Regions from separate parts of the Metabacillus elymi genome, predicted to be linked through region 2. Evidence: riboswitches for the same ligand, from Rfam matches in the RefSeq annotation. Region 2 holds a riboswitch; each other region holds the start of a gene.
The links. Region 2 has a riboswitch for cyclic di-GMP ahead of HUW50_RS05935 (EAL domain-containing protein). Riboswitches for the same ligand answer to the same signal wherever they lie in the genome.
Positions count from the first base shown of each region.

Region 1: another riboswitch for cyclic di-GMP. It lies ahead of HUW50_RS07625 (anti-repressor SinI family protein); the one in region 2 lies ahead of HUW50_RS05935 (EAL domain-containing protein).
Region 3: another riboswitch for cyclic di-GMP. It lies ahead of HUW50_RS21880 (anti-repressor SinI family protein); the one in region 2 lies ahead of HUW50_RS05935 (EAL domain-containing protein).

Region 1 is NZ_CP055263.1:1,581,915-1,589,755, reverse strand. Features, by position in the region: gene HUW50_RS07645 (ROK family protein) at 142-1,074, shown strand; gene HUW50_RS07640 (LytR family transcriptional regulator) at 1,403-1,561, shown strand; gene HUW50_RS07635 (hypothetical protein) at 2,209-2,421, shown strand; gene HUW50_RS27010 (hypothetical protein) at 2,465-2,587, opposite strand; gene HUW50_RS07630 (DUF3221 domain-containing protein) at 2,856-3,377, shown strand; cyclic di-GMP riboswitch class I at 3,616-3,699, shown strand; gene HUW50_RS07625 (anti-repressor SinI family protein) at 3,726-3,857, shown strand; gene HUW50_RS27495 (Spo0E family sporulation regulatory protein-aspartic acid phosphatase) at 3,941-4,144, shown strand; cyclic di-GMP riboswitch class I at 4,253-4,336, shown strand; gene HUW50_RS07615 (VanZ family protein) at 4,829-5,272, opposite strand; gene HUW50_RS27005 (hypothetical protein) at 5,355-5,486, opposite strand; gene HUW50_RS27000 (hypothetical protein) at 5,781-5,912, shown strand; gene HUW50_RS07610 (YveK family protein) at 6,263-7,009, shown strand; gene HUW50_RS07605 (CpsD/CapB family tyrosine-protein kinase) at 6,999-7,700, shown strand; gene HUW50_RS07600 (tyrosine-protein phosphatase) at 7,823-7,841, shown strand, end outside.
Region 2 is NZ_CP055263.1:1,220,737-1,228,577, forward strand. Features, by position in the region: gene rpoN (RNA polymerase factor sigma-54) at 34-1,326, opposite strand; gene HUW50_RS05935 (EAL domain-containing protein) at 1,648-5,499, opposite strand; cyclic di-GMP riboswitch class I at 5,501-5,588, opposite strand; gene HUW50_RS05940 (hypothetical protein) at 5,813-6,061, opposite strand; tRNA gene HUW50_RS05945 (tRNA-Arg) at 6,205-6,280, opposite strand; gene clpP (ATP-dependent Clp endopeptidase proteolytic subunit ClpP) at 6,648-7,244, shown strand; gene HUW50_RS05955 (HPr family phosphocarrier protein) at 7,355-7,612, opposite strand; gene whiA (DNA-binding protein WhiA) at 7,644-7,841, opposite strand, start outside.
Region 3 is NZ_CP055263.1:4,759,294-4,767,134, reverse strand. Features, by position in the region: partial or broken gene HUW50_RS21895 (IS110 family transposase) at 179-1,379, opposite strand; gene HUW50_RS21890 (serine hydrolase domain-containing protein) at 1,586-2,602, shown strand; gene HUW50_RS21885 (HIT family protein) at 2,893-3,339, opposite strand; gene HUW50_RS21880 (anti-repressor SinI family protein) at 3,668-3,799, opposite strand; cyclic di-GMP riboswitch class I at 3,818-3,901, opposite strand; gene HUW50_RS21875 (CBO0543 family protein) at 4,159-4,611, shown strand; partial or broken gene HUW50_RS21870 (transposase) at 4,774-5,148, opposite strand; gene HUW50_RS21865 (hypothetical protein) at 5,394-6,362, shown strand; gene HUW50_RS21860 (GNAT family N-acetyltransferase) at 6,756-7,289, shown strand; partial or broken gene HUW50_RS21855 (GNAT family N-acetyltransferase) at 7,508-7,636, opposite strand.

The DNA.
Region 1 (7,841 bases), 360 kb from region 2:
GAAACTAACAATAAAAAACGCTTTCAATATTTCCCTACCCTGATAAACTAAATATAGATATTCGATTGACTCTAGTAATAGAGGAGATTGAAGGAATAATAGATACCTAAATTGGGGACAGTCCCCCAACGCTTTAAAGCGATGAGGGACTGTCCCCGACACACACAAGGAGGAACCAAAATGTACACAATCGGAATCGACCTAGGCGGCACAAACCTGCGCATCGGTCTCTTCAACGAACAAGGTGAAATCATCGAGGAGCACAGCCGCCCAACAGAGGCAGAAAAGGGACCGGAATATGCGGTCAATAATATGACAGAAGTGATTGACAAGTTAAAGACACAATACGAAATCAAAGCAGTTGGCATAGGCTCTCCAGGTCCTCTCAACGCATTCGAAGGCGTCATCATCGAGCCACCAAACCTACCAGGCTGGGTAAACATTCCACTTGTAAATATGCTAGAGGAAAAAATAGGTTTACCAGTAAAACTAGAAAACGACGCAAATGCAGCTGCTCTTGCAGAGGCAACACTTGGCGCAGGAAAAGGAGCTAGCAGCGTGTTTTTTGTAACCGTTAGCACCGGAGTTGGTGGAGGGTACGTTAACAATGGCCAGCTCGTCTCAGGTGCCCAAGGAAATTGCGGGGAAATAGGCAACATGATCGTCAATCCAGATCCGAATGCTTACCAAGGACCTGGTCTAAATAAAGGTGCGTTAGAGGGTCTCGCAAGCGGCACTGCAATTGGTCGCATCGGACAAGAACGCCTAGGCATAACCAACGGCGCCCAGGGAGTGTTCCAACTTGCAGAACAAGGTGACAAAGCTGCACAAGAGATTCTCGACGAAGCGATCAATTACCTTGCGATTGGTCTCGCAAATATCGTTCACACAGTAAACCCAGAAGTAATCGTCATCGGCGGCGGTGTGATGAAATCCAAAGACCTTATTCTCGAACCATTAATTGAAAAAACAAAGCAGTATTTGTATCCAAGCTTAAGAGAATCCTTCATCCTAAAGCCAGCTTTATTGGATCAAAAGGCGGGTTTAATTGGTGCAGGACTGTTACCTAAATAAAAAAATAATCCCTCTCACGTAATTGAGAGGGATTATTTATATAAAAGAATGTATTTACAATATAGTTTTCAATAAAAGAAAGAATGAAAACCACAATGTGATCATTTGCGAAAATTCCCACACATTCCCTTACTTCTATGAAATAAGCGCTCCTTTATTTGTTTACAGTAACTCTCAATGATGCTAATGAATTCTTGTGTAATACCTTTTCAGCATGTGGTTAAAATAACTACATATGAAAGATTTCCAATTACTTGTTTAGTAGAAAATATTACTTTCCATCTACTCTTTTGTTCTAATTTATAGTAATATTTTCGAGAGGTGTTAAATGAAGAATTTTGACAAACTTCCAAAATCAATAAAAAAGACATTAAGATATATAAACCAGGATGTTAATTCTGTAGATAAGTTAGAGCAAATTGAGAAAACAGTAAATCTATACATCCAGAAAAGAAAGCAGCAATTAAAAGATGATTCAAGTGCATAGCAAACCAAAATAAAAATCCATTCTTTCACTTGTAAAAGAATGGATTCGATCTATTTGTCTTTTAAAAAATTCACAATAAGCTTTTCAATAAAAGAAAGAATGACAACCACAATGGAATACTTAGTAACATCCCCCACATAATTCCGTTAAAAACATTTCCTTGTTCTTCCATGATCAAACACTCCTTCGTATGTAAAAGTAACTTCTAATGTATGCTTGTTCTTATAATATTTGAAAACGCTTTCAAAGTAAATAGCCTTTTCAAAAAATGATTAAAACGAACTAAAACTGTTCTGTAAAAAGTAAAAAACAAGTTCCTATTACCCTAAAAAAGTAGGGACTCGTCTTACAAGATTTCTAAGGTGTTCAGACCATACCAGACCTACTACCCATCTTAATCACAGCTTATTAGCGTACTCACTTAGCCTTTTTGAATTTAAGAAATGAAAAATGTTAATTCCTCTTCTATAGAAAATACTTCATAAAGCGTATTGCCCCTTCAAAGTTCACAATAATAACATTACCTGACCAGTATCATACTATTCTTTCCCAATACATAATGAAGCCTATCTCACCAAACTAATCATAAATCAGCTAGAAATAACAAAAACTAACAATAAGTCCGTAAAATATAGGAGGCATAAAGCATGGGATCAAATTCAGGTAGCTCAGGTAGAGTCACTGTCATCTTTCATCATGATGAACATTCACTAAAGAAAATTCATAACCTAGCTGAATTAACAGCATTATTAGGCTCAGACCTAATCTTTATTGATGAATTTAAAGAACCAAAGAAGCTTGATAAAAAGGTTTGGAAGAGCCATGTAAACGGAATGAGTCTCGAAGTGTATCTAAAGTAAGAACAATGAAAAAGAGGCCAAGTAAGGCCTCTTCTAAGAAAAATTAATTTAATAAAAGCGTCACTGCTGCACTCAATACAATCGTAACAACAGGAAGTGCGATCACAAGAAGAGTTTTCTTTCTCTTTCTAGTTCTCTCTATCTCTTCAGGTGTAGTCCATGTCATCAAACCAATCTCCTTTTTTTTATGGAAGCTAGCTTGCATTGCTATAAGTAGAACCTCTATAGCTTTCCGTCATCACTTTCAGATTTTCATCATTACCTAAATTATGGAATACTTTATCAAGAAATTCATAAGGCAAACTCACTATTATTGGTAGTACTTTCTTTGTGGATTTAAGCCAATCAAGATAACCTGTAACTCTTCTCATCATAAACCGTCTAATGATGATAAAGCTGTGATGTTTATTACATATCATATTGGAGGACCCACAATGAAAAGAAAACTCGCCCTCATCATCACAATTTCAACAATCGGACTATACGCCTGCGGTAACGACCAGCCCACAACATCAGGATCAAACGAACAACCACCAAAAGAAGACCCAGCAACAAGCATGCAACTAGAAGGCTACGTCGTTGAAAAGACAGCAAATACAGTATTAGTCGTAAACCCCAATCCAAAGGAAGCAACTCAATCCAATGGCCCAGCCTACTTTTCAAATACACCAGACACACTTAAGATCGGAGACAAAGTCAGCATCTCCTATGACGTCATGCTAGAATCCTACCCAGGCCAAGCAGAAGCAAAAGCCGTAAACGTCCTAGAAAGCCACAAACCAAGTGGAGCAGACCTCACTGAGGAACAAGTGCTCAATAAAGCCTTAAGCAATAAAGAATTAAAAACTCCAATCTTATCAGTCTTTCATTATAATAAGGAAACAGACACATGGAAGATACAGGTGGATAGTATCATGGGAGAAAAAGAAGAGTTTATAATAGAAGATAAATACTAAATAAAAAGGCATTAGCGCTAACCATCAACTATTGCTTCCTAACCTCAGATATAAAAAAACTTACTAAATAGCCACTCCATGAAAAAATATGTCACTTCTCTAAAACCTATAGAAATAAAAACGACTAAGAAAATAACTTTCGACATATTATGTTGATACTTGCTATAACTTGTCAATTTATATTTATTTATTATATAGGAAAAGAACAGTACTATTTAACTACAACTTCTGTTATTTAAACAGAAAAGGGCAAACCTTTCAAAAGATAGGGTCGCAAAGCTACAGGTCTAAGGTGATCAACTATGATGGCTGAGCTGCTTAAAATATTTGATATTTTAGGAGATCCACATGCTAAGTTCTTTAATTATAGAAAAAGGTCTAGACAAAGAGTGGGTAGAATTAATCTTATCCGCACTAGAAATAGGAATATCTGTTGAAGAAATTAAAGCTTTCATCAATCAATCTCCCAGACCTGAATAAGGTCTTTTTTTTTTTACAATCTTATGAACACGTCATTTTCCTTAATTACCTTTATTATTTATACGGAGTGAGCCAAATCATCTATGGATATATCTAGGAACACAATCTTAAATGTAGAACATCAACTAGAAAATACTATAAGAAAGGACTTAATACAAACCATTAGAATCTATGGATTAAGTCACGCAGAAACCATAGCTATCGGTCAAAAAATGGATAAATACATATTTGAACTTCAGCTTATCAAACAATTCAAAGGTAAATGGTTTGTTACCAAAAGCCTATAACGGTGAAATCCATGATGAATTTTGTCAATTTATATTTTCCTAATTTAATTCCAATTATGGTACCATTTTCACAAATATCATTTACATAAGGAAATAATAAATTTAAAAATCAGAAAAAGGCTAACCTATTGAAAAATAGGGTCGCAAAGTTACAGACCTAAGGTTTAACACTATGGTGGCTGGACTACCGGATTTACATTCAGGGGGCTGCTGCGGTTGAAAAAAATCAAAGCAATTATTTGTTTTATTAAAAAGAACCACAAATACAGCTATTATTCAAATCAGTGTATGAGATGTGGGAAGAAGAAGAGAAGAGCTGCTTAGAGTGGTTCTTTTTCCTTATATATTTTTTTGTATGTAACTGTATTTGAACTAAGCTTATTAAATGTCTTTCTTGTAACAAGTAAATTCATCATTAACTTCCTTTGAAAATATGCACGATCGAGGGATGTAGTTTAAAATGTCATGCAAGAAATTATTGTAAAAAACATTATCAGCGTTATGTTGTGCGAGCAAGGAGAAAAGAAAGTACCATATAAAATGGTTATCTTAAGTCTCCTCTAAAATATTCTTCTACAAACTTAGACCCTTCCATTTTAATGCTAAAATTAATTTTCATGGTACGGTCCAATGATTAACAGTCTAATGTAATCATTAGTACGATTCATTGGCTCTATCTTTCAACTAATGTCTTCTGACCTCAGAAGTAAACACCTTACTATATAACCACTCCACAAATCGATAGCACATATATAGAAGTATAAACAAAATCAACCCTGCAACATCATAGCCTACATCCAACAGCCTACCACTCCGTGAAAAAAACAACTGAGCCACTTCTGTCAAAAAAGCAAAGCCTACAGAAATAAGCACAACCAATAACCAACGCTGCAACGCCCAATAAAGCAACATGGCCAAAAAGAAAAAACAAATGAAATGGCCAAGCTTTTGAATAACATATGTAATATCGTATAAACTACGAAGATCGTTAAGAAAAAAATCAGCAAGATTTGGATGACGTGTAAACTGAAAATGTAGCTCTTGCTCAGTAATGAACAAAAACAAACTCTCCGTACATATAAACATTAAAAGAATTCCTATATATAGCATAACAACAAAGATCTTCAACTAGAGTTCACCTCTTTAAGAGGATAAACACCAATGCAGTTATTTATTCCTCTAAATGAAAAAAAGCATCTATACGAGATGCCTAAGCAAACATTCTTTTAACAGGTTTTTTTCCCTTCTTAATATACATCTTCCCATCCTGCTTACACTTAAATAGTTTGATCCTAAACAAACGAAGTGGTGTATACACCTCTTTTAATTGTACTAAAGGCATCCCTATTATCCTCCTTTAACTCTATTTTGAATATGACTATACCGCAATAAGAGACAGAAATGAACCGTTTTGTTCTTATTTGAGAACGAAGTTAATTGTAGATAAATGTCGAAATGAATTTCCAATATTATTCTGTTGAGTGCATATAAATATCAAAGTATATTCATGTAGTTCGTAATACCCACGTTATTAAGGTGTAGATACGATTAACTGTAAAGAAATTCAAGCCGAAATATTATATAAAGATAAAGATAAGATTCGACAACTTTGTCGAAAAAAAGGGGGTCATAAAAGATGGCAAATTGGGTAACACCAGAAGAAATCTCAAGAAAAAAGGAATTAAGAAAAAAACTCATCACTTATTCGTTTCCAGTTCTAGCAATTGTGATCGGTGCACTTGTAACAATTGCAGCAAACGGATTATAGAGGAAGACTACCACCATCAGTGGGTGTAGTGTTCCTTCTCCCCAAGACCTATAGTGAGACTTATCAGATCTTTACTGCCAATAATGACAGGTTTAAAAAAATTTGAATCTGTTACTCTGCATTATACAAAGGATGAAAACACTTCCAACAGCACTTTGGTACAAATTACCCAAAAAATAATGTAAAAAAGCTGACAAAAAGATGGTAAAATAAGTTTTGTAAGTGAAAAACAAGAAGAATAGTATCCTTTTCTGTAAGAAATTGTAGATTTCTTGTGGAAATAGTCATTATATTTCTTTATAATAGTCAAGTCGTACTAAATTAATAGATTAAAATCTTTGGAGGTTATCATGGAAGAAACTATCAGCTTGAAGGAGCTGTTTCAAACTTTAAAGAAACGTCTCTCACTTATTATAATTATTGCAGCTATTGCAACGGCAACAAGTGGAATAGTTAGTTATTTTCTCTTAACACCTATTTACCAATCCTCAACACAAATTCTCGTAAACCAATCAAAGTCTGATGAACAGGTCTATAACGCTGGAGAAGTACAGACAAACCTTCAATTAATAAACACTTACAACGTTATCATCAAAAGTCCTGCAATATTAGATAGAGTCATTCAAAAGGAAAAACTTGATATGTCAGCTGGAGCACTTAATGGATTAGTAACTGTTTCAAGTGAACAAAACTCACAGGTTGTAAACATTACAGTTCAAAATGAAGATCCACAAAAGGCAGCAAATATTGCAAATTCAATCGCAACAACCTTTCAAACTGAAATTTCTAAAATTATGAATGTTGATAATGTAACCATCTTAACGAAAGCTCAATTAGGTGAAGATCCATCACCAATAAAGCCTCAGCCAGTATTAAACATGGCGATTGCATTGGTAGTAGGATTAATGGCTGGTGTTGGTTTAGCCTTTTTGCTTGAATATCTTGATAATACAATCAAAACAGAGCAAGACATTGAAAATCAACTGGGTTTACCGGTATTAGGTGCTATTACTACGATTAATATGGATGGCGAAGCAAACGAACATGCTAGTAAATCATCAATGATTAGAACGCGAGGTGAGTCAGTTGGCTCGTAAGGATCGAAAGCAATTATTTCAACTGCAAAACAGAAGTTTAATTTCATTTACAAGTCCAAAATCACCAATTGCAGAGCAATTTCGAACGGTGAGAACGAATATTCAATTTTCTAGTGTTGATGAAGATCTACAAACGATGATTGTTACATCTTCTGGTCCAGCTGAAGGGAAGTCAACAACAACTGCAAATTTGGCTGTTGTGTTTGCTCAGCAAGGGAAACGTGTATTACTAATTGATGCGGATTTACGTAAACCAACTTCTCATTACACTTTCCGTACGGAGAATCATGTTGGTTTGTCGAATGTTTTAACAAGACAAGCAACACTAGATGAAGCGGTGAAAACAACTGATCAAGACAATCTTTGGGTGTTGACTAGTGGACCAATTCCACCAAATCCGTCAGAGATTCTTGGTTCAAAAGGAATGCAAATGTTATTGGAGAAAGCAAAGAATGAGTATGATGTAATCATTCTTGATTCACCACCAGTATTAGCTGTAACAGATGCTCAAGTGTTGTCTAATTTAACAGATGGTGTCGTTCTTGTTGTTAGTAGTGGGAAAACAGAGATAGAGTCTGCAAAGAAAGCAAAAGAACTTCTTGATAGTGCAAAAGCGAAGATCTTAGGAGTAGTATTAAACAACAAGAAGGTACAAGATAGCCAATATTATTATTACTACGGGGGAAAATAGTCATATTTCGACAATATACCCCCCTTTTCTTTGTTTTTTGACCGTGATACGATTACTTAAGCCAAAATTATAGGGAAATAGAAATAGATAATAACCAATAAATTCCCTTGGGGGTGGGTCCTTTGATTGACATTCATAGTC
Region 2 (7,841 bases):
CTAACCCTTCCATTCTGTTGACTACTATATTTATTAATACTGCTTTCTTATCGCTGATGATGAAATGTTTAATTGTTCGCGATATTTTGTAACTGTTCTTCTTGAAATATTTATACCATAACGAGATTTTAACTCATTTGCAATTTTTTGATCTGATAAAGGTTTCTTTTTATCTTCAGAATTAACCATTTCCATCAGTTTCATTTTTACAGAGGCAGATGAAACCTCACCACTTTCTTCATCAAGCTTATTTGAGAAAAATGATTTCATACTTACTAAGCCATGAGGTGTTTGGATGAATTTATCCTTTACCGTCCTGCTAACCGTCGATTCATGAATGTCCAAGGCTTCTGCGATATCCTTTAATGTTAGTGGCTTCAGAAGGCTTTTTCCATATAAAAAATATTCGTGTTGTTTTTGAATGATCACCTTCATTACATTTAACATTGTCTCTTTACGCTGTTCAATCGCTCTTTGCAGCCATCTTCCCTGTGTTAGCTTTTTAGAATAAAAATCCTTTGTCTCTGAATCCATCGTATTCAGAATAGCTGGTTCTAAGGTCTGATTAAATAATAGTTGCGGAATAAGCTCGTCATTATAAATTACCTGTAACTCATTATTTGTCTTTCTAACGATCATGTCAGGAGTTACATATGTTGATTCATCACTTTCAAATTTTAGCCCCGGTCTCGGTTCAAGTTTTTTTATTTCGTGCTGTATTTCCTGGATTTCAATTATTGAGACATTTAATTTTTTAGCTAAGTCCTTCCAAGACTTTTCAGCAAAGCTCCGGAAATGGTCTAATATGATTGTTTCCGCGAGTTCATTTCTAATCGGCAATCGCCTTAACTGTAATAAAATACACTCTTGCAGAGAACGTGCACCAACACCTGCAGGCTCTAAGCTTTGAAGCATATATAACTTGCTTTCAAGCAATTCTTCGCTAACGTTAACGATTCGAGCAAGGTCTACTAAGTTGTCCTTCAAATATCCATTTGCGTCAAGAGCATTGATTAATAAATCAAGACAAGCTCTATCGTTAGTGGTCATCGAAAAATCAATTAGCTGATTCCGCAAATGCTCTCTAAGGCTAGGCTTTTCTTCGAAGGAATTCTCAATAAATGATTGCTTATCTGATTTTGAGCTGGACTTACGATATGGAGAACTGTAGGTTTCTCTTACTTCAATGAGGGGATTTTCCATTGTGAGTTCCTGGATATAAGAAAGGAGATCAACTGAGGAATATTGTAATAAAGTAATCGCTTGCTGTAATTCTTGAGTCATTTTCATTTTTAATGTTTGTTCTTGCATTAACCCAATTTTCATGTTAGCTTCCCCCTATTTTACATACTACTCAAAGTTTAAGAAAAGAGGTACAGTATAGCCATAAAGGAAACGCTTACATTTAGTGACGTATTCTCCTTTTCAACAAAACTATCCTCAAACTTCTTAATTATAATCCTACTACATGATTATGTTTCTGTCACAAAAAAATGCTGGAATTAGGTTTTTTGTATTATTCGCTAGAGAATGGCTAAATCCTGTCTTTAGGCCAATAGTCATCAATACAATAAATAACGAAAAAAGCTGACCATTTATTGATCAGCCTCTTTTGATTGGTCGTAATTCAATTTACCACTTAAATTATTATTCATCTTCCTCATCCACATTTTTACTTTTTTTGTCCTTAGTGGAAGTCGTGTGCTTATACTGTTTAAGAAACTCATTAATGATCTCTTCAATCAATGTAATTTCAACCTGGATGATATCAAAGTATTCTGGTTTATAGATTCCTTTTTGAAGTAACTGGAACAAACCCTTTATTGATGTCATCGGGTTCCTTATTTCTTGGGCAACTTCAGCTGCTATTTCTCCGGCAATTGTTAACTTTTCAGATTTCCGTAAAAGCTCTTCTGCTTTTAGCATCTCAGTAATATTTCTTGCCACCCCAATGACATGCTGAACATTTCCATTTTCGTCCAAAATCGGTGTTAATACTGATTCAAATATACAAATGCCACCATCAAGCTTTTTGAATTTAATTTCTTTCTGACTTGCTTGCTTTGTTTTTACCATTTCCATAAAAGAAAACTTATGCATGTTCTGATCAGCTTCAGGGAAAAGACTATATATTTTCCTACCTTCAAAATGACTTGGAGGATAACCGAGTACATTTTCATGAGAAGGAGAAGCGTATACCATTGTCCCGTTTACATCATAAATTGAGACGAGATCTTTCATATTTTCAGCCATTAGGCGATACATTTCTTGGCTTTTACGTAATGCTTTTTCGGTTTCTTTTAATTGCGTAATGTTTATACATGAGCCAATAATCTCTACAATTTCTCCGCCTCTTTTAATCGGACTTAAAGCAGCAAGATAATAGATACCGTTAAGCTCACCTTCGTACGTTACATTTTCCTCGCCATCCCATGCTCTTTGATAATATCTTGTTTTCTCTTTTGCTTTTTCAACTGGTATAAAATCAATTAGTTCTTTTCCTATCGTTTGTTCAGGAACTAGGCCAAGTTGATAAGCTAGTTCTCCGTCGAATAAGGTATGAATAAATCGTCCATTCACTTTTTTGAACTTCATGGTCATTCCTTGCTGTAACCGCACAGTTTCCTGAAGTTCTTTTCGTGCATTTTGAATTAATTCCTCAGCCCATAAACGATCATTCAGATCTTGAGAAATCCCACATGAGATTACTATTTTTTCAATGTCCTTAAACTTGCTTTCAAATTCTTCCGCAAGAACGGGTTTACTAAAATAATATCCCTGACCTTCATTACAAACATATTGTTGAAGAAACACTAAATGCTCCTTCGTTTCAATCCCCTCAGCTACAACGTTTAAATTTAAGTTGTGAGCCATCGAAATAATTGTTTTTACAATTGTTTCGTCACTAGGATTATTATGGAGTTCACGAACAAAGGATTGATCGATCTTTAATGTATCAACAGGGAAACGTTTTAAATAATTCAATGAGCTAAAGCCTGTCCCGAAATCATCAATACTAATTCGTACTCCTAAACGTTTTAATTCCTTTAAAGTAGTAATTGTCCTTTCAATATCTGTTGTCATACTTTCGGTAATTTCAATCTCCAAGTACTGCGGATCAAGCCCAGTCTCATTTAATATTTTTGCAACTGTTTGAACAAGGTTTGCCTGAGAAAATTGCCGTGCTGATAAATTTACAGACATAACTAAGTTTGGAAATCCTTTTTTATGCCAAGTCTTGTTTTGAACACAGGCTGTATACAAGACCCATTCTCCAATCGGAATAATTTGTCCTGTTTCTTCTGCAATTGGGATAAAATTTTCAGGAGAAACAATCCCCCATTCAGGATGATTCCAGCGAATTAATGCCTCTGCACCAGAGATTTTACCTGTTTTAAGATCTATTTTTGGTTGATAGTGCAAGACAAGCTCATGACGTTGGATTGCTTTGTGCAATGCCATCTCCATTTCTAAAGAATTATATGTTCCTTCTTCCTCATATGAAGAATAAAATCTATACGTTTTCTTTCCAGCTGACTTTGCTTGATACATCGCAAAATCCGCATGTTTAATTAAGATCTCTCCCGTTTCCCCGTCATCAGGATATAAGCTAATCCCAATACTCGGAGAAGTAAAAATATCATATTCGTTAATTTTGAAAGGTTTAGTTAGCATTTCGATTATTCGTTCTGCTATCTTTGCGGCTTGATCACGATCCACATTTTCCAAAATCACAATAAACTCATCGCCGCCCTGTCGGAATACCATATCGTTTTCATTTACAGAGCGCTTTAAGCTTTGAGCTACTTCTTTTAACAATAGATCGCCTATCGTATGGCCTAATGTATCGTTTATAACTTTAAAACGGTCTAGGTCAATAAACAGGACTGCTTTTCTCGTTGAAAGTTCTAATCCAGTCGACAAACACTTCTCAAGCATACTTCTGTTTGGCAACCCAGTCAGATGATCATGGTATGCCATATGCTGTACCAAAGCTTGTGCTTTCTTTTGCTCTGTAATGTCCTTTGCAATTCCATAAATGCCCACAATTTTCTCTTCAATAACAATCGGTATATTTGTTACATTAACATAAACTAGTTTCCCCGATTTATGAACAACGTTTACATAAAGTGTATCGGTACTCCCTTTCGTTGCATTATCAAAAGCAGTCATTGCTTTTGATATATCATCCGGATGGATAATCTCCTCAAATGACATAGTTAATAACTCAGCTGAACTGTAACCTGTCAGGTGTTCACTGGCTTTATTAACATTAGTAAAATTTCCTGTTAAATCAAATGAGTAGACAGCATCCTTGTTATATTCAAAGAGAGACTGATAACGTTGTTCGTTGATCGTTAATTGTTCGATGAGCACCTTCTGTTCGGTAAGATCTTTCCCCATTGCTAAAAGCGCTGGCTTACCATTATACATAACTTTTGCTCCAGAACCCTCTACAATAATAGATTTTTTATCAAGTGTAAAAAGCTTATATTCCTGAAAATGTTGTTCCTTGCCTTTAAATAGATTATCCACTGAATTTTTAAAGTGTTCGATACTATCAGGATGAACAATTTTCTTAATTGATTTTCCAATTAATTGCTTATCATGAGAAGCACCATATAATTTAATCGCTTCAGGATTTGCGTAAACAATTATGTCATCTTGAATTACAAGCAGTGCCATGGGGGATTTCTCAATAAGATTACGATAACGTTCTTCACTCTCAATCAGTTCCTTCTCCACCTGTTCAGTACGTTCTAACTTTTGTGACTGGCTGGTGAATTTTCTATCTATTACAGAAATCAAAATAAAAAAGAAAAGAATAACTACACTACCTATCCCTATTCCAACGGTTAAGTAAATATTATGGTTGATGGTTACATGTTCAGAAGCAGCAAGATGGCTTGTCATTCCTACCATTGATAAAAAGTGCAAACACATTAAACTAATTCCCATAAGAATTCCGCTAATCATCTTCATACGAAAAATGCCTAATGAAGGAGATAACATATTCCGCATAAACATTTTTAGAATATAAAAGGTCGGTAATAAGGCGAATAGTGTCGCTACTAAAACTGAGAAAAAATTGTATTCAATTTGACCATGAAATGACTCCATTCCGCTAAAATGAAGTACGAGAAAGCTTATCCCCCAAATAAGACTTGCTAAGTTGCCATGAGCCCTACTTTTTTGAGCTTTTGCACTGATGATTAATGTTAAATACATAAGACTTATTGCAACTATTAAAGAAATAGACACATGAGATAAGTCAAATGAATGAAAGGGTATAAAAGCAAGCATTCCTAAAAAATGCGCCGTCCAAATCCCAATACCAATAGTAAAAGAACCATACCATATCCAAATTGTTTTCTTTCGCCCCTTTTGGTTTGAAAGGCGGTAAAGTATATCAAAACCAGTATAAGAAGATAAGATAGCAATAATAAATGAAACAACAACAAGTAATGGATGATAGTTAGCAAAAAATGAATTAATCACTTAGTTCACCTCAAGTAAAGTAAAAAGAAATTCTCCTTAGGTCCGTAGCTTTGCGTCACCAACTTTCGCTGGGTTTGCCATTATCGAAGATTATATTACTTTTATCGTCATTTAATCCTGATTTTAGATGGTAAATTTCACAAAAAAATTTTTATATTCCTGAAAGTTAAAATTTAGACACTTAAGTGGTTAAACTGAAACATGTGTACTAAAAAATCGAAGGGATCCTATCAAAGGATCCCACCGTTAGGTTTGACGTTCTAAAGTGCAATAAAGCTTAAATATAACTCATACATACTTGATAAGCTTTTTGTTAATTATATTCACCTTCATTGTACTTGGTTATTAAATAGGTAGTAACAAATACACGGCAATCTGGAGATAGCGAGCTGTTTAAAGGATGAATAATATCCCCAAAAGGTTCACCATTCAAGAATTTTATGACACCTTTAAATTCAGAACCTAATATCGCATCATAGCCTTTCACTTCTACAAAACACTTATTATCATCAATTCTCTTATAATCAACTGTTGTGACTGAATGAGGTTGTTCTTTATGCATTTTTATTCCTCCTCTATTGTTAAAAGGATAAAGAAAAGGTTTCTAAATTTAGATAAACTAAAATAATAAACAAGAAACTTGTCCATAAAAAATAACAAGGACCTGAGATTCACTCAAACCCTTGCTATCCTTAACATCTATGACGCGCTCGGAGGGATTCGAACCCCCGGCAGACGTGGTACCGGAAACCACCGCTCTATCCGACTGAGCTACGAGCGCAAAATATTCATACATCAGTAACGAAAATTATACGTGAACTTTACAATAATTTCAACTGTCTTTTTATAGCAAACACTATATTCTATTCCTAATCCAATTTCGACTATTTATACCGTTTGAAATGCAATAAATGTGGGAAACATGATAAACATGTTATGATTAACAAATACATAGTATAGTATAAATAAGGTCAATAAGGATCTTTGACCTTTTCGTTTGACCTTTATTGACCTTAGTTGTATGATGGAAATACATAAAGTAATACAACTGCTAGATGCATGTTTAGTATTATGTTCTAAAGGATTACATACTGGTATAAGTTTATCCTTTAGTGCAATCTTTCTTATTACGAAGGAGGAATAGAATAATGAATTTAATCCCTACAGTTATTGAACAAACAAATCGTGGTGAGCGTGCTTACGACATTTACTCTCGTCTATTGAAAGACCGCATTATTATGCTTGGAAGTGGAATTGACGATAACGTAGCAAACTCAATCGTATCTCAGCTATTATTTTTAGAAGCAGAGGATCCAGAAAAGGATATTTCCATTTATATTAACTCACCTGGTGGATCAATCACTGCTGGTATGGCGATTTATGACACGATGCAATTTATTAAACCACAAGTTTCAACAATTTGTATCGGTATGGCCGCTTCAATGGGTGCATTCTTACTTGCAGCTGGTGAAAAGGGTAAACGTTATGCACTTCCTAACAGTGAAGTAATGATTCACCAACCACTTGGCGGAGCACAAGGTCAGGCAACAGAAATTGAAATTGCTGCAAAGCGTATTCTTTTCTTGCGTGACAAATTAAACAAAATTCTTTCAGACCGTACTGGTCAGTCCTTAGATGTCATTGAGCGTGATACAGAGCGTGATAATTTCATGACTGCTAGTCGAGCTCTAGAGTATGGTTTAATTGATAAAGTATTAGACCGTAGCCCAATTGGCGAAAAGTAATATATAGTAAAAAGCTTACCATTGAAGGTAAGCTTTTTTCTTTTCTGTTATTTAAATAGGGTAAAAAATAGCACACCGTCTCTATTTCCTGAGCGGTGTGCTGCCTTTTGTTATCCTTCTTGCTGTACATAGTTAGCTAATGTATCTACTGCTTCTTCTTCGTCATTACCTTCTGCAATTAGTGTTATGATAGATCCTGAACTTATTGCTAAACTCATAAGCCCCATAATGCTTTTAGCATTTACCTTTTTTCCGTCTTTCTCTAAGAAAACATCTGATGCAAACCGGTTTGCTTCTTGAACAAATAGTGCTGCTGGACGAGCTTGTAAACCAGTTTTCAGGTGAACTTCAACTTTTTTTTCAACCATAGTTATCTCCTCTTCTCTTTTAATTAATTTATTATTTTAATGATAGCGGTTGGCCTGTTCGTAGTTGTTCTGCAATTTGGTCTAATTTTCGTAAGCGATGGTTTATACCAGATTTGCTAATTGTTCCGCTTGTTACCATTTCACCCAGTTCTTTTAATGTAACATCCTGATATTCGACTCGTAGCTTTGCAATTTCTCGAAGTTTATCGGGTAATGCATCTAGCCCAAT
Region 3 (7,841 bases), 2.2 Mb from region 2:
ATGCCCTCTCATTCCTTCGTCATGCCTATCCAAGGGGTGGAGGCCGGTTATGCTAACGGAATGGGTCTGTGCCCTTTTGTTTAAGTATCCCAGTACTCCGTGCTTTCTTTGAGGTCCTACGAATAAGCCAGCATTCAACAATACATGAAATTACTTTCAAGAATGTATTTAGAAGTTTTTATGCCACTAATGAAGGTAGTGACTGGACTTTCTGTGGACAATAAGCTTCATTACGTCGGGCGATTCCTACTATAATTCTCGCAAGCTTTCCAATTAGTTTCATGATGGATTTCATCTTTTTCATTTTTTTCACATGAACATTGTAATGATGCAGTTCTTTAAACTCAGGATTATTGGCTACAAGGCTCATAGTTGCTAAAAATAAAAATCTCCTCAACCTAGATCGCCCTCGTTTTGAGAGGACAATTTGGCCTTTCCATTTTCCGGAACTAGCTTCAACTAGATGTAAACCTGCATGCCTGAGTAGGGAATTACCATGTGCAAAGTTACTTAAGTCGCCAGTTTCACCTAAAATGCCCCCTAATGTAATTTCAGTTAATCCCTTGATTTCTAATAGATGATCTGTATATGAAATCTTATTAAGTGCAGCCTTCATATCCTTTTCTACTCTTTCGAGTTGAGCTAATGCTAAGTCCAATTCATCTAGTAATACTTCTAGATGAAGTCTATAAGCATCAATAGCTAGGGTGGTACCCACAGAATTCTTAGCTAATTGGATTAATAGTTTGGCTTTTTTCAACCCAGGTTGTCTCTGCATCAACGATTTCCAACTATCTATTACAAATTGAACTTCCAGGGAACGTAGTTCCAATGGTGTGGGAAATAACCGAAGAGTGGCAATTGCTCCTTTACATGTTACATTTTTAAAGACTTGTCTTAGTTCCGGAAAGACAATATCTACCCAGCGATGAATTTGGTTGGTAGCGCTGACAACACGTTTCACAATAACATCACGATTAGCATTTAATACCCTTAACTCTTCGAAAGCCTCAGTTGTAGGGCGAATAAATGAGTAATAGCCATTCTTCACCATATCAGCAATTACGAGAGCGTCTTTCTTATCACTTTTTGATTGTGTATTATCTCGGTTTTCCTTATTTCTTTTTACAAGGTATGGATTAACAGTTACTACATCAATATTTTGATCGCATAGCCATTTCGATAAACTCAGCCAGTAATGCCCTGTAGGCTCCATACCAACGATTTCTGTTATTAATCTCTTGGTAGACTTTAATTCATTCATCCAATTTAGCTCGAGCAACGTGAAATTGTTGCGCTATATCTATCCCGACAATAAGGTGTTGGTCAGAAATTCTTTCAATTAGTTGATTTTGTTTCTCTTGCATTTTAAACTTCATAGTAGAGCTTCCTCCTGTGATTTGAGATTTAGAGTGGTATCTATTCTCATCTTACTGGGGAGCTCTCTTTTTATCAAAGTTGAAAATTAGTGATCTACAGGAATGCTAACGGGTGCAAGAGTTGAAGATTGAAGCTGTCATTCTGGCAGCTTTTTCTTATTATGCTAACGGGTTTGTTGAAGAAATAAAAGTATTGGAGGGATTATGTGAAAACTAACATTCTAAATCGTATTGCCGAAATTCAAGATCAGAATAAATTCTCTGGAAGCGTTCTTGTTAAAGAAGACAATGAAGTTTTGGCAGAGGTAAGCTACGGTTATGCTAATCGTTCTGAACAAATTGAAAATAGCACCTTTACAAGATATGGAATAGCATCGGGTTGCAAGCTGTTTACATCGATAGCAATTTGTCAGCTTGTAGAGGATGAAAAACTTTCTTTTGAAACAAAGTTAGAAGATTGCCTTAATGTTTCTTTCCCAAATTTTGATAAAGATATAACCATTCATCATCTTTTAACACATACGTCTGGAATACCTGATTATTTTGATGAGGAAGTTATGGATGATTTTGAGGAATTGTGGATTAAAAACCCGATGTATCACATAAGAACCTTAGAAGACTTCTTACCACTATTTCAGAATCAACCAATGAAATTAAAAGTAGGCGAAAGATTTCATTATAACAATGCTGGATATATTTTACTTGGGTTAATTGTAGAGCAAGCAAGTCAGCTTCAATTTACCGATTATATTGAAGGAAATATCTTTAAAAAAGCAGGGATGGTAAACTCGGGTTATTTTGAATTTGATTCACTTCCCAAAAGTACAGCACTTGGTTATATTGACCTTCCAAATGGTACTTGGAAGACGAATATTTACTCATTGCCTGTTAAAGGTGGTTCAGATGGCGGGGCGTTTGTAACCGTGAACGATATGGCAAACTTGTGGGATTCGCTCGTAAATAATCAATTACTTAGTGAAGAATACACTCATATGTTACTTACTCCATATATTCGAACGAATGATAAAAATAGCTTTTATGGTTATGGAGTGTGGATTGAAAAGAATGATGATGAAATTATTAAATATCATATAATGGGTTATGACCCTGGAGTTAGTTTTCATTCTGCTTTTTATCCCAAGACCTCAATTAAAACTGTTATATGTTCTAACAAATCAAAGGGAGCATATGGAATTATGAAAGAAATTGAGGAAGAAATATAAAAACAATCATTTTGAGTTTGTGAACTAATGTACTTAAAGTAACGGGTGCATTACTTCAAGAAGTGGGAATGCACTTTCTTATTGAATTATAGAAGCAGGTTAGTGGGACAAGAGAGATTATATTCCTCTCTTTTTTTGTCGTATTATAAGATTATAGCGACACAAAGAAAGTGTAAAAAAGAAAAAAAGAGTTTAAATGGAAAAAGACGACTTATAAACATCGTCTTAGTTGATCAAGTAGTTAAAAAGTACAAGTCCTAACGAAAAGAGCCATTGTTAAAGTCTCAAAACTATTTACTAAGTGCTTGCATTGAGGAAGATATTTTTTTTGCTACTTCATCTAAATCTGTACGTGATGGATTAACAGACCAATCTGCATCGATTTTAAATGCATCTCCCTTAAATCGCGGGAATACGTGTAAATGTGAATGGAAGACTTCTTGAAAAGCTGCTTCACCATCTGAAAGGAAAAAGTTAATGCCTTCACATTTTACACCAGAGTTTCGAATTGCAATTGCTAACTTTTGACCAACAGTAAACATTCTGGCTGCTATCTCTTCAGGAACATCTGACAAATACTCATAGTGATTATTAGGGATGACCAGCAAATGTCCTTTATTAACTGGAGAAATGTCCATAAAGGCAATTACTAAATCGTCCTTATAAACTTCACTTGAAGGAATATCTCCGGAAATTATTGAACAAAATATGCATTCATTATTGAGATTTAAAGTCATATTTTCACTCTCCTTAAAAAATTCATATATTTTTATAATTATGAATTTCTCTGGTTATGTGGAAATTCCTTCACAAATATAAGAAATTGTAGAACTGTTCATTAAGCTATTTGTTTTATGTCGCTTAAAAACAGAAGGAGTGAATGTAGTGGAATTTATGACAAGAGCTTTATTATCTATTTTCACACAAATGCAGTAAATGAAGAAATTATGGATTTTCCAAAGTTCAGTAAGTTGATGAAGCTCGATGTATATAACGTTGTGCAAATCTTATCTTATATAAAGTGTTAATCCAATATCCACGTAAATTTCGATATAAAAAAAGACCTTATTCAGGTCGAGTTGATTTATTCAAAAACTCTCTAATTTCATCTGGAGATAAACCTAACTCTAATGCATACAAGATCAGTTCTGCCCATTCTTTGTCTAAGCGATTTTCGTCGACTAAGGAACTTAACATATGTAACATCCAAAAAGTTTTGGCAGCACAGCCGATTTAGCATAAAACCTTATACCTGTATCTTTGCGTTCCAATCTTTCAAAAGGTTTGCCTTTATCTAATCAAATGGTAAATATATAGTTAAATAGTACTATATATTTTTCAGGTAACAAACAAATATAATTTGACAAATTTTCTCACATATCAACATTTTTTGTCGAAAGTTAGATGTTTGATAGTGAAATCTTCACGTATACAGCGAACTCAACCAGTCTTCTTTAACTAACTAGGCAGGTTAGTTAAAGAAGAATAATTCATCGAATATATAATGATAATATATTTGATATTGTTGCTTTAAAAAAAACGAGGTGTTCCTCTTGGTGAAGCTATTTATAGTGACAGTTATATTAGTTCTTTTAGTTGCCCTAAAAATGCCCAGAAAAAGGACTAGGCACGAGTTACTAGCTACAATACAGTTTGCATTGTTAATGAATTTTGTAACTGATTTGTATCTTGATTTAAAGTACAAACTTTACTGGTATTTTGATAAAGAACAAATAGAGTGGTCGTACCTAGCTGTAGCCCTAGGTGAGGTTGCTGTATTAGTTATTTTTTTTAATTATTTTCCCCTGAAATCAAATGCCATAAAGAAATTTATATATATCTTGGGATGGACATGCATTCTTGTACTACTTGAGTTGTATGCAGTTTATATTAGAGTTTTACATTATGGTGAATGGAATATAATCTATTCGGCGGTGGTTTACTTTATTTCAATGTACATCCTTTATTTCGTATTAGACTACACGGCGGATAGAAGAGAAACTCAGTAATAAAGTCGCAATTTTTTCTTGAACTAAACCAGCTAATAGTTTGTCAACATTTTTCAATAAAACCGATTAATAACATCATGATATACTAAAATTGCTTACGCCAAATAACCTTCCTCTATACTGAAATTGGAAGGTTTTGTTGTATTTGGTTAGACATAGTTATTAAGCTGTATCTTGGAAAGTAGTTCTGCTTTTTAGTAATGCGTAAATCCAATGTAAGAGCTTATTAACACATGCAATAACTGCTACTCTGAAGGGTTTTCCTTCTGCACGTTTCTTATCGTAAAACTCTCTTAATCTTTTATTACGTGCAATTATCTCATCAGTCGTTTTCTTTTTACGAGAATCACGAATACCACTCTGAACAGCCATATAAAGTGAATGGCGGAGCCTACAAGAACCTCGTTTGGTAATTTGATTAATTGATGCGGTAAACTTTCCAGAAGAGTAAACGCTAGGATCAACTCCAGCGAATGCAACTAGCTTTTTGGCATCATTAAACCGTTCTATCTCACCAATTTCGGAAATAATCGTGGTTAGATCAGGTATTTCCTGAGTATAGAGGGGTATTTGGGAGTTTGTATTCGAAAGTATCATTGCTTACCCTACTAGCATTCCCAACTTCTGAGGCAGTTTTTTATTATTAAACTATAGGGGCAGGTTAGTTAAAGAAGGAAATTTTAAGTAACTGAAGGAAAGAGATGATTTATGCTCGAACTATTATATTAGGAATTACAGACGACAGTAATTTGATATAAAACAAATAAACTGGGGGAACAACAATGAAAATTGATCCAAACAAGTTTGAGTTTGGCGTCGAAAAAGAATATGCAATAGTTTATAAAGAAGGTGACTTCATTAGTTATTTATTAGCATCACAACAGATTGTAAATAAAATAAAGTATATGTCGGATATTAATGAAAATTTGGAGAAAAAAGTGGATAATTTGTTTAGCAAAGGCTGGGAGATACATCCTGAATATTCCAATGCCTTAATAGAAATCGCATCTCCTCCTTACACCTTAGACAGTTTTGAGGAAATAATAGAAGGTTTTCAAGTTTTTGAGGAAATTGTACGTTATTTATTAATTGACTTCAAAGATAAAAACCCAATTCTAAAAGGAGAGATTTTATTAACAGATAAGTTTAGTTCTTCGACAGATACTTTCATTAACTTTAAAAAAGAAAAAGTCACTGATATTAAACAAATAATACTTACGAATGAAGTTGTTACTTTTCTAGGAAGTAAAAATCTAATTCCCAGCTCCTTTAAAAAAACTAATGATCTAAATTTACTTTATGCGGGGTTTATTTCTACTCATATTACGCTACATCCTAAATATTGTTCGAGATGGGACATTAAACAAGAGGCAGAATACTTTTGGAGCTTATTAAATCTTCTGTTTTTATCTGATTATGATATAGATGACTGTACCTTTTATCATAAAGGTAAAGATGAAATCCAATGTACAACAACACCTCGTAGCGAACTAATATTATGGGCGGATAGAACAAGTATTTTTTATGAAAAAAGAATTAAAGAAATAATGGAAGGTGATGTTCAAGAAAAAGTTGACAAGTATAATCATTTTTTAAATGAACAACACAAAGGAAACCGAACTTATTTAGCAAAAATAAAACATATTGAAGAATGGGTATTATTTGAAATCAGAAGATTTCATAGTGGAATATCAATGAACCATATTAAAGAATTTTTATTAAATGCGAGTAAGATTGCAATGTACCCATAAAACCAGACACCAAGAACCCATATTGGAAAAGCTTGTGGGGGCCAACTGGTATCTGCATATGTTTTAGTTTATGAAGTTTTCATTTTAACACCAGATAACAGAATATTTGAAGTTGAGATTCTTGCAAAATCAGGAAGAATTATAAAGAAATGATTTTGATTAATACTACCAATACTTAGAGTATTGGGCGATGTTAAACAAGTCATCACCTTTTTTTGGTTGATTAACAAAGAAGATTGTGAAGTATTACACTTAAACTAAAGAGTGCTTGAGTTGAATACCAGAAGTTGTAGCGGCATTCCTTTTCTTATTCGACTAACGGAGCAGGTTTATCCAAGAAGGGTTAACGCACTTTTGTTGGAAGTTTTATATTGAGGGATTGGAGGAATTTAAATGAATAAGGAAGGATTTAAATTAGAGATAAAAGCAGCAGAAGAGTCACAGTTAGATCTACTTGTGTCCCAGTTTTCTCCCGATAATCCAATGTGGCAATACAACCGATATGATGTTCAAAAGAGGGGGGAGGGACTATATCTAATCGCTTGGAATGATAAAATTCCTATTGGTCATTTCTTACTACGTTGGAGTGGTCCTCAAGATACTTTTGTTACGGAAAAAATTGATATTACATATAGAGCTTTTTTAGAAGCAGGGCTAACAAAAGATAAATATCGAAGAATGGGAGTAGCAACAGCTATAGTTCAAGAAGCAGAAAGACTCTCAAAAGAAAAAAGATGCACTCACATAGGTTTAGAAGTAGGTATAGAGAATTCTGAAGCTAAAAGACTTTATGAAAAATTAGGGTATAAAGATTTGGGGTTTGGAGAATTTCCAATTAGCTGGGAATATATTGATAGCAATGGAAATAAAGGGACTGAAACGGAAATAGTAATTTTTATGCAAAAAATCCTTAAGACAGTTATTTAATAAGATATTGTCTAAAGCAGTATCACAAAAGCGTTTTCATAAGATGTTGATAAAGATAATTCGAACGTTGTATTGATAAACTCTATCTGTTCTTAAATAATACTTCATTTTAATTTAATTTTCCTTAAATAAGTGCGATTCTTCAAGGTGAAGGTCGCATTTATTTTTTATAAACGAGTTTGTGAAAAATTACACTTAAACTAAACCAGCTAATAGTTGTCAATTAGATTATGTACCTTTTCAATTGGTGGATTTGGTCTTTTATAAAAATCTACGATGTATTGGTACATTAGTTCAGTCAATTGGTTTTTATCTTTAGGTTCAACGGTACGAACTATTAGTGACATAGCTTTTCTCCTCTTTTAATTAAATATTTCCCTATGTATAAATTTACAACAAAATGTAATTTTATACAATTTATTTTATACAACTTTTTATTCTCTTGTTTAGCTAAGAGGTGCAATTGTTGAAAATGATATTGGGTTGCTGCGGCAACCTTTTTAACGTTCTTCAACTAAAGTTGCAGGTTAGTTGAACAAGAAATGATATAAT